2 regions of the Superficieibacter sp. BNK-5 genome follow, and region 2 is predicted to be linked to the other one. Evidence: predicted binding sites of a transcription regulator. Region 2 holds the regulator's gene; the other holds the start of a gene.
What was found. The regulator PurR, encoded in region 2, represses purine synthesis genes. The targets are predictions, from matches to a motif close to CANGCAAACGTTTGCNTG.

Region 1: purH (bifunctional phosphoribosylaminoimidazolecarboxamide formyltransferase/IMP cyclohydrolase) is a predicted target of PurR. The motif match lies at 4,246-4,263, and genes of this name have one in related genera.

The regions. Positions count from the first base shown of each region.
Region 1 covers NZ_CP179893.1:967,371-974,907, reverse strand. The annotation lists gene hupA (nucleoid-associated protein HU-alpha) at 182-454, shown strand; gene ACMGGS_RS04715 (DUF1481 domain-containing protein) at 461-1,159, shown strand; gene purD (phosphoribosylamine--glycine ligase) at 1,241-2,533, opposite strand; gene purH (bifunctional phosphoribosylaminoimidazolecarboxamide formyltransferase/IMP cyclohydrolase) at 2,549-4,138, opposite strand; rRNA gene ACMGGS_RS04700 (16S ribosomal RNA) at 4,700-6,241, shown strand; tRNA gene ACMGGS_RS04695 (tRNA-Ile) at 6,312-6,388, shown strand; tRNA gene ACMGGS_RS04690 (tRNA-Ala) at 6,493-6,568, shown strand; rRNA gene ACMGGS_RS04685 (23S ribosomal RNA) at 6,744-7,537, shown strand, end outside.
Region 2 covers NZ_CP179893.1:3,829,102-3,836,638, forward strand. The annotation lists gene sodB (superoxide dismutase [Fe]) at 1-517, shown strand, start outside; gene ACMGGS_RS18305 (MFS transporter) at 556-1,722, opposite strand; gene ACMGGS_RS18310 (YnhF family membrane protein) at 1,887-1,976, opposite strand; gene purR (HTH-type transcriptional repressor PurR) at 2,275-3,300, shown strand; partial or broken gene punR (DNA-binding transcriptional activator PunR) at 3,305-4,231, opposite strand; gene punC (purine nucleoside transporter PunC) at 4,343-5,539, shown strand; gene cfa (cyclopropane fatty acyl phospholipid synthase) at 5,830-6,978, shown strand; gene ACMGGS_RS18335 (riboflavin synthase subunit alpha) at 7,014-7,537, opposite strand, start outside.

The DNA of each region.
Region 1 (7,537 bases), 2.0 Mb from region 2:
TAAAACGTGATTTAACGCCTGATTTGTCATGCCTGGAGGCTTCCCATTAGCCCCCCGTCTGGTCTACATTTGGAGGGCGAAAAAAAGTGGCTATCGGTGCGTGTATGCAGGAGAGTGCTTTTCAGGCATTTCCATCGCACTCGATGCTTAGCAAGCGATAAACACATTGTAAGGATAACTTATGAACAAGACTCAACTGATTGATGTAATTGCGGACAAGGCTGATCTGTCTAAGGCACAGGCAAAATCTGCTCTGGAATCCACCCTGGCTGCTATTACTGAGTCTCTGAAAGAAGGTGATGCTGTACAACTGGTTGGTTTCGGTACCTTTAAGGTAAACCACCGCGCTGAGCGTACTGGCCGCAACCCGCAGACCGGTAACGAGATCAAAATTGCCGCAGCTAACGTGCCGGCGTTTGTCTCTGGTAAAGCTCTGAAAGACGCAGTTAAGTAATATTGCGTGACAGCGAACAGTTTTAACGAAGGGGCGTTCTCGCCCCTTTTGTCTGCCTGGCGTCGGGTATTGACGCTGGCAGGCGTGCTGTTGCTGTCGGCCTGCGGTCATCATTCGTCCCTGCCTCCGTTCACCGCCAGCGGCTACGCTGACGACCGGGGTGCGGTGCGGATATGGCGCAAAGATATCAACGGAGAGGTGCATCTCCTTTCCGTATTCAGCCCGTGGCATAGCGGCACGACATCCACCAGTGAATACCGCTGGCAGGATGATAATCTCGCCCTGATCGAACTCAATCTCTACGCTAAGCCTGCCGAACATATTCGGGTCCGCTTTGACGATCGCGGTGAACTCAGCTTTATGCAGCATGAAGTGAACGGTGAGAAACAACAGCTCTCCAGCGACCGCATTGAGCTCTATCGCTACCGCGCTCAGCAAATTCGCCAGACCAGCGATGCGCTGCGTCAGGGACGCGTTGCGCTATATCAGGGACGCTGGCATCAGAACCACACCATTACCACCTGCGCAGGCGAGACGATTAAGCCAGACTTTGATGCGCGGGCGCTACGCCATATTGAGCGCCGCCAGAGCCATTCATCCGTTGACGTGAGCGTGGCGTGGCTGGAAGCGCCGGAAGGCTCTCAGCTACTGCTGGTGGCGAACGAAGATTTCTGTACGTGGCAGCCTGAAGAAGAAAACTTCTGATGACGCGAAGCCCTGAAAGGCCCGGTCTGAGCGTTAAAGCGCATCCCCCCGCCGGACGGGAGAGGGGATGTTGAGGAAGGATTATGGCTTCTGCTCGCGAGCAATCGCCCGATAGCCAATATCCTGACGGCTAAAACTGCCGTCCCAGTGAATATCCGCCATCAGCTTGTACGCTTGTTTCTGGGCTTCGGCGACGGTATGGCCCAGCGCCGTGACGCACAGCACGCGCCCACCGTTGGCCAGAACCTGATCGTTATCCGCAAGCTTCGTTCCGGCATGGAAAACTTTGCCGCCGGCCACTTCTTCCAGCGGCAGACCGTGGATCACATCGCCGGTGCGATAATCACCCGGATAGCCACCCGCCGCGATCACCACGCCCAGCGCTGCGCGTTTGTCCCATTCTGAGGTTTTCTCGTCCAGCTTGCCTTCGCAGGCGGCGAGACACAGATCAACCAGATCGGACTCCATACGCAGCATGATGGGCTGGGTTTCCGGATCGCCAAAGCGACAGTTAAATTCGATAACTTTCGGGTTGCCCTGCTTGTCGATCATCAGCCCGGCGTAGAGGAAGCCGGTGTAGGTATTGCCTTCGGCTGCCATACCTTTCACCGTTGGCCAGATGATCCGTTCCATGGTGCGCTGGTGAACGTCGCTGGTCACCACCGGTGCAGGGGAATAGGCACCCATACCGCCGGTGTTTGGACCGGTGTCGCCATCGCCCACACGCTTATGATCCTGACTGGTGGCCATCGGCAATACGTGCTCGCCGTCAACCATCACGATAAAGCTGGCCTCTTCGCCGTCAAGGAACTCTTCGATCACAATCCGGTGGCCGGCGTCGCCAAACGCGTTGCCTGCCAGCATGTCGTGAACGGCGGCTTCTGCCTCGTCAAGCGTCATCGCGACGATAACGCCTTTCCCTGCCGCAAGACCGTCAGCTTTAATCACGATCGGCGCGCCTTTTTCACGCAGGTACGCCAGCGCAGGCTCAATGTCGGTGAAGTTCTGATATTCCGCCGTCGGGATAGCATGACGGGCGAGGAAATCCTTGGTAAAGGCTTTGGAGCCTTCCAGTTGGGCGGCACTTTCTGTAGGGCCAAAAATCTTCAGACCCGCGGCGCGGAAGGCATCGACCACGCCGATCACCAGCGGCGCTTCCGGGCCGACGATGGTCAGGTCAATCTTCTCGTTTTGCGCGAAATTCAGCAGTTCAGGAATATCTGTCGCGCTGACGGCGACATTTTGTAGCACTGGTTCAAGCGCCGTGCCCGCATTGCCCGGCGCAACGAATACGGTTTCAACCAGCGGCGACTGTGCCGCTTTCCACGCCAGCGCGTGCTCGCGTCCGCCGTTACCAATTACTAATACTTTCATCGTCTGCTCCGTGGATTAATGGCGGAAATGGCGCATATCGGTAAAGATCATCGCAATGCCATGTTCATCGGCGGCGGCAATCACTTCTTCATCACGGATAGAACCGCCAGGCTGGATCACGCAGCTTACGCCCACGGCCGCCGCGGCATCAATACCATCGCGGAACGGGAAGAAGGCATCGGAGGCCATCGCAGACCCTTTTACTTCCAGCCCTTCATCGGCGGCTTTAATCCCGGCGATCTTCGCAGAGTAAACACGGCTCATCTGGCCTGCGCCGATGCCGATGGTCATCTTCTCTTTAGCGTAAACAATGGCATTGGATTTAACGAACTTCGCCACCTTCCAGCAGAACAGCGCATCGCGCAGCTCTTGTTCGGTCGGCTGGCGTTTAGTGACCACGCGCAGTTCGCCTTCTGTCACCATACCCAGATCGCGATCCTGAACCAGCAGGCCACCGTTAACACGTTTGAAATCCAGGCCAGGCACGCGCTCCGCCCACTGACCGCAGGTCAGGACGCGCACGTTCTGTTTGGCGGCGGTGATTTTCAGCGCCTCGTCGGTTGCCGAAGGGGCAATGATCACTTCCACAAACTGACGGGAAATGATGGCCTGCGCCGTGTCGGCATCCAGCTCGCGGTTGAACGCGATGATGCCGCCGAACGCCGAGGTCGGGTCGGTTTTGTACGCGCGATCGTAGGCATCCAGAATAGAGGTACTGACCGCCACGCCGCACGGGTTGGCGTGCTTAACGATGACACAAGCAGGCTCGTTGAATTCTTTGACGCACTCCAGCGCCGCGTCGGTATCTGCAATATTGTTATAGGAGAGTGCCTTACCCTGCACCTGCTGCGCGGTCGCCACGGAGGCCTCTTTGACACTCTCTTCTATATAGAAGGCGGCCTGCTGGTGGCTATTCTCGCCGTAGCGCATATCCTGCTTTTTAATAAAGTTCAGATTCAGGGTACGCGGGAAGCGGCCTGATGCTTCTTTATTGTCGCCGTGATAGGCCGGAACCATGCTGCCGAAGTAGTTGGCAATCATACTATCGTAGGCGGCAGTATGTTCGAAGGCTTTGATAGCGAGGTCGAAGCGGGTATCAAGGGTCAACGACCCCTCATTACTGTCCATTTCATTAATAATGGCGTCGTAGTCGCTGCTCTTCACCACGATAGCGACATCTTTATGGTTCTTGGCAGCGGAGCGCACCATGGTCGGGCCGCCGATATCAATATTCTCTACGGCGTCTTCCAGTGAACACCCTTCACGAGCAACGGTCTCGGCAAACGGATAAAGGTTAACGACCACCATATCAATAGGCGCGATCCCGTGTTTTTCCATAATGCCATCATCCTGACCGCGACGGCCAAGGATACCGCCGTGTACTTTTGGATGCAGGGTCTTCACGCGTCCATCCATCATTTCCGGGAAACCGGTGTAATCGGAAACTTCAGTCACTGGCAGACCTTTCTCTGCTAACAGCCGGGCGGTGCCCCCTGTAGACAGTAGCTCCACACCGCGTGCGGAAAGTGCCTGGGCGAATTCGACGATACCGGCTTTGTCAGAAACACTGAGCAGAGCGCGGCGGACTGGACGACGTTGTTGCATGGTAAATCCCCTGGATTTGCAAATTACAGAGAGCGTTAGGTGAATTTTCTCGTAAAAACTCAGCTAACGCCCCAGGCGGGGCATCCTTCATTTTGCGCGAGCATTGTAACGAAAACGTTTGCGCAACGCTCGCGAATTTTCGTCCTTTTAACGATCTGTGGATAATTCTGTGTGTAAATGGGTATAACCAGGTGTTTTGCTGTGGAATGCAGCAGTCAGTCATTTTTCTGTAATTTAGGGGTTGCGGGCGCTCGAGAACTCCCTATAATGCGCCTCCATCGACACGGCGGATGTGAATCACTTCACACAAACAGCCGTTTCGGTTGAAGAGAAAAATCCTGAAATTCAGGGTTGACTCTGAAAGAGGAAAGCGTAATATACGCCACCTCGCGACGGTGAGCTGTAAGCCGCGTCGCAACTGCTCTTTAACAATTTATCAGACAATCTGTGTGGGCACTCGAAGATACGGATTCTTAATGCCGAAAGGCAAAAAATGAATACCAAGTCTCAAGAGTGAACACGTAATTCATTACGAAGTTTAATTCTTTGAGCATCAAACTTAAATTGAAGAGTTTGATCATGGCTCAGATTGAACGCTGGCGGCAGGCCTAACACATGCAAGTCGAACGGTAACAGGAAGCAGCTTGCTGCTTCGCTGACGAGTGGCGGACGGGTGAGTAATGTCTGGGAAACTGCCTGATGGAGGGGGATAACTACTGGAAACGGTAGCTAATACCGCATAACGTCTTCGGACCAAAGAGGGGGACCTTCGGGCCTCTTGCCATCGGATGTGCCCAGATGGGATTAGCTTGTTGGTGGGGTAACGGCTCACCAAGGCGACGATCCCTAGCTGGTCTGAGAGGATGACCAGCCACACTGGAACTGAGACACGGTCCAGACTCCTACGGGAGGCAGCAGTGGGGAATATTGCACAATGGGCGCAAGCCTGATGCAGCCATGCCGCGTGTATGAAGAAGGCCTTCGGGTTGTAAAGTACTTTCAGCGGGGAGGAAGGCGATAAGGTTAATAACCTTGTCGATTGACGTTACCCGCAGAAGAAGCACCGGCTAACTCCGTGCCAGCAGCCGCGGTAATACGGAGGGTGCAAGCGTTAATCGGAATTACTGGGCGTAAAGCGCACGCAGGCGGCGTGTCAAGTCGGATGTGAAATCCCCGGGCTCAACCCGGGAACTGCATTCGAAACTGGCATGCTAGAGTCTTGTAGAGGGGGGTAGAATTCCAGGTGTAGCGGTGAAATGCGTAGAGATCTGGAGGAATACCGGTGGCGAAGGCGGCCCCCTGGACAAAGACTGACGCTCAGGTGCGAAAGCGTGGGGAGCAAACAGGATTAGATACCCTGGTAGTCCACGCCGTAAACGATGTCGACTTGGAGGTTGTGCCCTTGAGGCGTGGCTTCCGGAGCTAACGCGTTAAGTCGACCGCCTGGGGAGTACGGCCGCAAGGTTAAAACTCAAATGAATTGACGGGGGCCCGCACAAGCGGTGGAGCATGTGGTTTAATTCGATGCAACGCGAAGAACCTTACCTGGTCTTGACATCCACAGAACCTGGCAGAGATGCCGGGGTGCCTTCGGGAACTGTGAGACAGGTGCTGCATGGCTGTCGTCAGCTCGTGTTGTGAAATGTTGGGTTAAGTCCCGCAACGAGCGCAACCCTTATCCTTTGTTGCCAGCGGTCCGGCCGGGAACTCAAAGGAGACTGCCAGTGATAAACTGGAGGAAGGTGGGGATGACGTCAAGTCATCATGGCCCTTACGACCAGGGCTACACACGTGCTACAATGGCATATACAAAGAGAAGCGACCTCGCGAGAGCAAGCGGACCTCATAAAGTATGTCGTAGTCCGGATCGGAGTCTGCAACTCGACTCCGTGAAGTCGGAATCGCTAGTAATCGTGGATCAGAATGCCACGGTGAATACGTTCCCGGGCCTTGTACACACCGCCCGTCACACCATGGGAGTGGGTTGCAAAAGAAGTAGGTAGCTTAACCTTCGGGAGGGCGCTTACCACTTTGTGATTCATGACTGGGGTGAAGTCGTAACAAGGTAACCGTAGGGGAACCTGCGGTTGGATCACCTCCTTACCTTAAAGAACCGCCTTTGAAGTGCTCACACAGATTGTCTGATGAAAAACGGGCAGTAAAAAATCTCTGCAGGCTTGTAGCTCAGGTGGTTAGAGCGCACCCCTGATAAGGGTGAGGTCGGTGGTTCAAGTCCACTCAGGCCTACCAAATTTTCCCTGAATGCTGCGTTGTGGCAACGCTCACATACATAAGTATGCTTCGCGTCACCACGCCTTGCCTCAGGAAAAATTCCGGTGAGCGAGATTTACGATGGGGCTATAGCTCAGCTGGGAGAGCGCCTGCTTTGCACGCAGGAGGTCTGCGGTTCGATCCCGCATAGCTCCACCATCCTTTACTGTCCGAAACAAGAAAACTTCAGAGTGTACCTGAGAAGGTTCACTGCGAAGTTTTGCTCTTTAAAAATCTGGATCAAGCTGAAAATTGAAAAACACTGAACAACGTGAGTTGTTCGTGGGTCTCTCAAATTTTCGCAACACTGAAGTGAAACAGCTTCGGGTTGTGAGGTTAAGCGACTAAGCGTACACGGTGGATGCCCTGGCAGTCAGAGGCGATGAAGGGCGTGCTAATCTGCGATAAGCGCCGGTAAGGTGATATGAACCGTTATAACCGGCGATACCCGAATGGGGAAACCCAGTGTGACTCGTCACACTATCATGTCATGAATACATAGTGGCATGAGGCGAACCGGGGGAACTGAAACATCTAAGTACCCCGAGGAAAAGAAATCAACCGAGATTCCCCCAGTAGCGGCGAGCGAACGGGGAGGAGCCCGGAGTCTGAATCAGCATGCGTGTTAGTGGAACGGTCTGGAAAGTCCGGCGGTACAGGGTGATAGTCCCGTACACCAAAATGCACATGCTGTGAACTCGAAGAGTAGGGCGGGACACGTGGTATCCTGTCTGAATATGGGGGGACCATCCTCCAAGGCTAAATACTCCTGACTGACCGATAGTGAACCAGTACCGTGAGGGAAAGGCGAAAAGAACCCCGGCGAGGGGAGTGAAAAAGAACCTGAAACCGTGTACGTACAAGCAGTGGGAGCCTCTTTTATGGGGTGACTGCGTACCTTTTGTATAATGGGTCAGCGACTTATATTCTGTAGCAAGGTTAACCGTATAGGGGAGCCGGAGGGAAACCGAGTCTTAACCGGGCGTTAAGTTGCAGGGTATAGACCCGAAACCCGGTGATCTAGCCATGGGCAGGTTGAAGGTTGGGTAACACTAACTGGAGGACCGAACCGACTAATGTTGAAAAATTAGCGGATGACCTGTGGCTGGGGGTGAAAGGCCAATCAAA
Region 2 (7,537 bases):
AACCCTCGCTTATCATCACGGCAAACATCATCAGACCTACGTCACCAACCTCAATGCGCTTATCAAAGACACGGACTGGGAAAATAAATCCCTGGAAGAGATCGTTCGCGGCGCTGAAGGCGGCATGTTTAATAATGCGGCGCAGGTGTGGAATCATACATTTTACTGGAACTGCCTGGCCCCTGCGGCTGGTGGCGAACCTGCGGGTGAGCTGGCAAATGCGCTCAGCCAGTCCTTTGGCAGCGTAGAGGCATTTAAAAAGCAGTTTACCGATGCGGCAATTAAGAACTTTGGTTCAGGCTGGACGTGGCTGGTCAAAAAAGCGGACGGCAGTCTGGCGATTGCGTCTACGTCTAACGCCGGCACGCCGCTGACTACCAGTGACACACCGTTGCTGACCGTGGATGTCTGGGAACACGCCTACTATATTGACTACCGCAATGCCCGTCCGGGTTATCTGGAGCATTTCTGGGCGCTGGTTAACTGGCCTTTTGTGGCACAAAATCTGGCAGCCTGAGTCAATGCGCAGAAGGCGTTTGCCTTCTGCGCTATCGCTTAACGGCTGGCGCAGGCTTCACGCGCGGGCTGGCGGGCGGAAAAGAACACCACCAGCAGTGCCAGACCCGCAATAATTGCCCCCATTACCGGAACAAAACTATACCCCAGCCCGCCGGAGATCACCGCTCCACCGGCCATCGCCCCTAAAGCATTGCCGAGATTAAACGCCCCGATATTCACCGACGAGGATAAGCCCGGCGCTTCGCTGGCCACGCGCATGACGCGCATTTGCAGCGGGGGAACCACAGCAAATGTCGCGGCACCCCATACCAGCATACTGAACGCCGTGCCAAACTCATTGCGTGCCAGCAGCGGGATCGCCAGCATGATCGCAATCAACAGCAGCAGAAAACCTTTCAACGTGGCATTCACTGACCGATCGGCAAACTTCCCGCCAAGATAATTGCCGATGGAGACCCCAATCCCCACCAGTACCAGCATCGCGGTGACAAAAAGCGGCGTCGCGGCAGACAGGCTATACAGAACCGGAGCGATATAGGTGTAGAGGGTAAACATCGCCCCGGCCCCCAGCACGGTCGTCAGCAGCGCGCTAAGAACCTGCGGGCGCAGCAGCACCGTCAGTTCCTGCCGCACGTTGGGTCGCTCTCCTGCACTGCCCTTCGGCAGCGAGAACCACAGGCTCAACATGGCGATAACCCCCAGACCCGCAGTTACAAAAAAGGACATTCGCCAGCCAATCGCTTCACCCAGCCAGGTCGCCGCCGGAACGCCGCCGATGTTAGCAATGGTGAGTCCCATAAACATGGTCGCGACGGCGCTGGCCTGTTTATGTTTTGGCACCACGCTTGCGGCAACCACTGACCCCAGACCAAAGAACGCACCGTGGTTAAGGCTGGTAACAATACGGGAAAGCATCAGGGTGGTGTAATCAGGCGCAATCGCTGAGAGCACATTGCCGAGGGTAAAAATCGCCATCAGAAAAATCAACGCGTTACGCCGGGCGCGGTGGGATAACAGTAACGTCATGATCGGCGCACCAACCATCACGCCAATCGCATAGGCGCTGATGAGCATACCGGCGGTTGGAATAGAAACATCCACCCCTCTGGCAATCGTGGGCAATAACCCCATCGGAGAAAACTCAGTGGTGCCGATACCAAACGCACCGATAGCCAGCGCCAGCAGGGGAAAATTAACTTTCATGAACAGACTCCGTTTTGGCCGCCATCACCATGACACGACGCAAAGAAGCCAAAAGCATGACATTAATCACAAAAAAACAAAAGTGAGGCAAAATGCAAAAGCGTTTTGCTGATAAGTGCAAAATCGGAGAAGGGGCTGAGGGAGAAGGCTCTCCCCCGGATAACTCAATGTAATACGGCAACCAACGCGCTGGCGACGATCAAACCCAGCACAATAATGGTCGTTACCAGAGAAAACTTAAGATCGGCACTCATCAATTTTTACTCCTTGTTATGACCCTGCGAAAAGTGAGCCTGTTCATTTTTACACACTTAAGGACGAAAATCTTGCAGGATTTAGATTGATATACATTTTTTCTCTTTCCCTTTTCATCAGGATCGGCCAAAATTCCACGCTTAATTATAAGCGTACCAGCCATTGACCCCCACCTGACGTTCTGTGTCGTTTTCCCGACCTAAAGCAATGCTCACAAAATTGCGCCAGGGGTGTGTGAAGGCAAACGTTTACCCTCCCATTTGCAGGCGTTCAGGCCAGGGTCCGGAGTAAGATGTAATGGCAACAATTAAAGATGTCGCGAAACGCGCAAACGTTTCCACTACAACTGTGTCACACGTTATCAACAAAACCCGTTTTGTTGCTGAAGATACGCGTAATGCAGTGTGGGCGGCAATAAAGGAACTTCACTATTCTCCCAGCGCGGTTGCGCGCAGCCTGAAGGTTAATCATACCAAGTCGATTGGCCTGCTGGCGACCAGCAGCGAAGCGGCCTATTTTGCCGAAATTATTGAAGCGGTTGAAAAAAGCTGCTTCAAGAAAGGCTATACCCTGATCCTCGGCAACGCATGGAACGATATTGAAAAACAGCGCGCCTATTTGTCGATGATGGCGCAAAAACGCGTCGATGGCCTGCTGGTCATGTGCTCTGAATATCCCGAATCGCTATTAAGCATGCTCGAAGAGTATCGTCACATTCCGATGGTGGTGATGGACTGGGGCGAATCAAAAGCGGACTTTACCGACTCGGTGATTGATAATGCCTTTAAAGGTGGCTATATGGCCGGGCGTTATCTGATCGAACGCGGCCATCGTGATATCGGTATTATTCCAGGCCCGCTGGAGCGTAATACCGGTGCCGGACGTCTGGCCGGGTTTATGAAAGCGATGGACGAAATCCAGGTGAAGATCCCCGAGCAGTGGATCGTGCAGGGTGATTTCGAACCGGAATCCGGCTATCAGGCGATGCAACAGATCCTTAATCAGTCCCCTCGCCCGACCGCCGTCTTCTGCGGGGGCGATATCATGGCGATGGGGGCATTATGTGCCGCCGACGAGATGGGCCTGCGCGTGCCGCAGGATATTTCAGTGATTGGCTACGATAACGTGCGCAACGCGCGTTTCTTTACGCCGGCGCTGACGACCATTCACCAGCCGAAAGATTCCCTCGGCGAAGCCGCGTTTAATACCCTGCTGGATCGCATTGTGAATAAGCGCGTTGAATCAAAATCCATTGAGGTTCACCCTCGCCTGATTGAACGCCGCTCGGTAGCCGACGGTCCGTTCGTCGACTACCGCCGTTAAGTTAACCTGCGGGAGCCGTTTCTTCCGGGTCCCGCAGCCACTCTTTATTCAGCGTTTCGCTATCCCCCAAATACTCCAGCAGCCATCCTAACGCAGGCGAGATATCGCTCTGCTGCCAGGTTAAGCAGCAGGCCGCATCAGGAAACGGGTTCTCAAGGACCAGCGCTGTCCAGTCGCCTGAATCGGTCCATGGCCGGGCAAAATGTGAAGGCACCATCGCCGCACACAGACCCGCCGAGATGCAGGTCGCTGATGACTCCCAGTCTGGCACCACGACCCGCTTTTGATTGTCCAGCAGCCAGGTCGTGCGTTTTGGCAACGAGCGCGAGGTATCTTCACGAACCAGGGAAGGCCAGTTGCGTAATTCATCGTCGCTTAACGGCCCCGGCTGTTTGGCCAGGGGATGATCGCAGGCGACAACGCAATTCCAGCTCAGCATCCCCATATCCCGGAACGCGTAGCGCCCCCCGACCGGGATGGCCTGGGTTGCGCCGATAGCCAGTTCAACCCGCCCATCGGCCAGCGCATCCCACACGCCGTTAAACACTTCCTGAAAAACAATCAGCTCGACATCAGGAAAATGGCGGTAGAAATCGACAATCATTTGCCGGGTACGCTCGGGCCTGACGATGTTATCAACGGCAATGGGAAGCTGGCTGCGCCAGCCATTCGCGATTTGCTGGCACTGCTGACGGGTGATCAGCATTTTTTTGATAACAGTGCGTCCTTCTTTCAAAAACCAGCTGCCCGCAGGGGTTAACTCCACATCGCGATGCCGCCGCTCAAACAGCGGCACACCCAGCCACTCTTCCATCTGACGCACGGTGTAACTGATTGCTGACGGGACACGATGCAACTCCTGCGCCGCTGCGCTAAAGCTGCCGTTGCGGGCAACCGCATCAATCACTTCGAGGGAATATTCTGACCACATTTTCTGCCTGCAAATTTTTTGACGTCACTACGCAAATATTAGCGTTTCACAACGCTGAATGCACTGCCTACACTCTTGCGCCTGTCACCTGCTTCTAAAAAGAGAATGTATATGCAGCCTGGAAAAGGTTTTCTGGTCTGGCTCGCCGGACTAAGCGTGCTGGGATTTCTGGCCACTGATATGTATTTGCCCGCGTTTGCGGCAATTCAGCACGATCTTCACTCCCCGGCCGCTGCGGTCAGCGCCAGCCTGAGTTTATTTCTGGCCGGCTTCGCTCTGGCCCAGCTCATCTGGGGACCGCTGTCGGATCGCTTCGGACGGCGTCCCATTTTGCTCATCGGGCTGACCATTTTTGCCGTTGGCTGCCTGGGGATGCTGTGGGTGCAAAGTGCCACGATGCTGCTGGTATTGCGTTTTGTTCAGGCGACGGGCGTTTGTGCTGCCGCCGTGACCTGGCAGGCGATGGTGACTGACTATTATCCGGCCCAGCGCGTAAACCGGATTTTCGCCACCATTATGCCGCTGGTCGGTCTCTCCCCCGCCCTGGCACCGTTGCTTGGCAGCTGGATCCTGACCCATTTTGACTGGCAGGCTATTTTCACCACCTTATTTGCCATCACCCTGCTTCTGATGCTGCCGGCGCTGCGTCTGAAATCCGTCATGCATAAAAAACCGGATCGCGGAGAGAAATTGACATTTACCACCCTGCTGCGCTCACGGTTATATTTCGGCAATGTGCTAATTTATGCCGCCTGTTCGGCCAGTTTCTTTGCCTGGCTCACCGGCTCGCCTTTTATCCTCAGTGAAATGGGCTATGGTCCGGCAGCGATTGGCCTGAGCTATGTCCCGCAGACCATCGCATTTCTGGCTGGTGGTTACGGCTGTCGCGCGGCGCTGCAAAAATGGCAGGGACAGCAGTTGCTCCCCTGGCTACTGGGGCTATATGCCTTCAGCGTGGTGGCAACCTGGCTCACTGGCCTGTTTGACGGCAACTCGCTAACGGCGCTGTTGATCCCTTTTTGTGTAATGGCCATGGCGAACGGCGCGATTTACCCGATTGTGGTGGCGCAAGCTCTGCGTCCTTTCCCACAGGCGACTGGTCGGGCTGCCGCGTTACAGAACACCCTCCAGCTTGGGTTGTGCTTTCTGGCAAGCCTGCTGGTCTCCTGGCTGGTGGAAACACCGCTTCTCACCACCACCAGCGTGATGTTGTTCACAGTGCTACTGGCGGCTGCAGGTTACTGGATGCAACTGGTGGCGAGCCGTGCTGCTCAGCAAAAAATGGCGGCAGAAACCTGTCGGGCGTAGCCTCACAAACAGCCATTTAGTTAGGGTGCTAACATTTTTGTGTTGAATCAGCGAGTTTAGCGTCCTATACTCGTTTTGTTGCCATATTATTATGATAAAAAGCGTATTATTTAGCGGGTGATGGAATTCACCCGTTTCTCCCATGGACGGCATTTCGGCAAGGGTCCTCTCCCTTCCTCTGTTTCTACGTCGGATAGCAGGCTTACGGATTTCCCGTAAGATTTCTCACAAACCAAAATAGCATCTACGCTGTTTTAAGGTTCTGATCACATACGCGTGATGGAGAAGCTATGAGTTCATCGTGTATAGAAGACGTTAGCATACCGAACGACGACTGGTATCGTATTACCAATGAGTTATTAAGCCGCGCAGGTATTGCTATTAACGGTACCGCTCCCTGTGATTTACGGGTTAAAAATCCGCATTTCTTTAAACGCGTGCTTCAGGAAGGTTCGCTCGGTTTAGGCGAAAGTTATATGGATGGCTGGTGGGAATGTGACCGGCTGGATATATTTTTTACTAAAGTTCTGCGCGCCGGACTGGATAACCAGTTACCGCACCATTTGAAAGATGTGTTTCGTGTTGCCGCCACCCGCCTGATTAACTTACAAAGTAAAAAGCGCGCCTGGATTGTCGGCAAAGAGCACTACGATCTGGGTAACGATCTGTTTACCCGCATGCTTGACCCTTATATGCAGTATTCCTGCGGCTACTGGAAAGAGGCTGATAATCTGGCCGACGCCCAGCAGGCGAAGCTACAGCTTATTTGCGAAAAACTTCAGCTTGAGCCAGGCATGCGCGTGCTGGATATCGGCTGCGGCTGGGGTGGTCTGGCTTCATGGATGGCAAAACACTACAACGTGAGCGTGACCGGCGTGACCATTTCTGCCGAGCAGCAGAAACTCGCTCAGGCCCGCTGCGCGGGACTTGACGTGACAATCCTGCTTCAGGATTATCGCGACCTGCGGGACCAGTTTGACCGTATCGTCTCCGTCGGCATGTTTGAACATGTGGGTCCTAAAAACTACAAAACCTATTTTGACGTCGTGGATCGTAATCTGAAGCCGGACGGGCTGTTTCTGTTGCACACCATTGGGGCCAAAAAAACCGACAATAACGTCGACCCGTGGATTAACAAATATATTTTCCCCAACGGCTGTCTGCCGTCAGTGCGACATATTGCGATTGCCAGCGAACCCCATTTTATCATGGAAGACTGGCACAATTTTGGCGCAGATTATGACAAAACGCTGATGGCCTGGTACGAACGTTTTGAAGCCTCATGGCCAGAAATTGCCGATAATTACTCTGAACGCTTTAAGCGTATGTTCAGTTATTATCTGAATGCCTGCGCCGGTGCGTTTCGTGCACGGGATATTCAGCTCTGGCAGGTGGTTTTCTCGCGCGGCGTAGAAAATGGTTTACGCGTCGCCCGCTAACCTGTAAAAACCCCGGCTTGCCGGGGTTTTTAGCATCAGTCAGCCACTTTCTGTAATAGCGCCGCTTCCCGCGCCGCCAGTACCCGTTCAACCGTATCCACTACTGCCTGAGTTTGCGGATCGATTTCAATATTAATTCGCTGCCCCAGTTTTTTCTGGCCGAGCGTGGTGCGCTGGAGCGTTTCCGGGATCAGATGCACACAGAAACGGGTCGCGGTCACCTCTCCCACCGTCAGGCTAATGCCATCGATACCGATAAATCCTTTATAGAGGATATATTTCATCAGCGTCGGGTCCTGCAATTTAAACCAGATCTGGCGGTTATTTTCTGAGGTAAGGATTTTCGATACTTCAGCCGTGGTCATGATATGGCCCGACATCAAATGCCCGCCAATTTCATCGCTGAATTTTGCCGCACGTTCAACGTTGACTACATCACCTGGCTGTAAATCACCGAGGTTAGTAATACGCAGCGTTTCTTTCATTAAATCAAAGCTAATATGATTACCGTTGATTTCTGTCACTGTCAGGCAGCATCCGTTATGCGCCACCGAAGCCC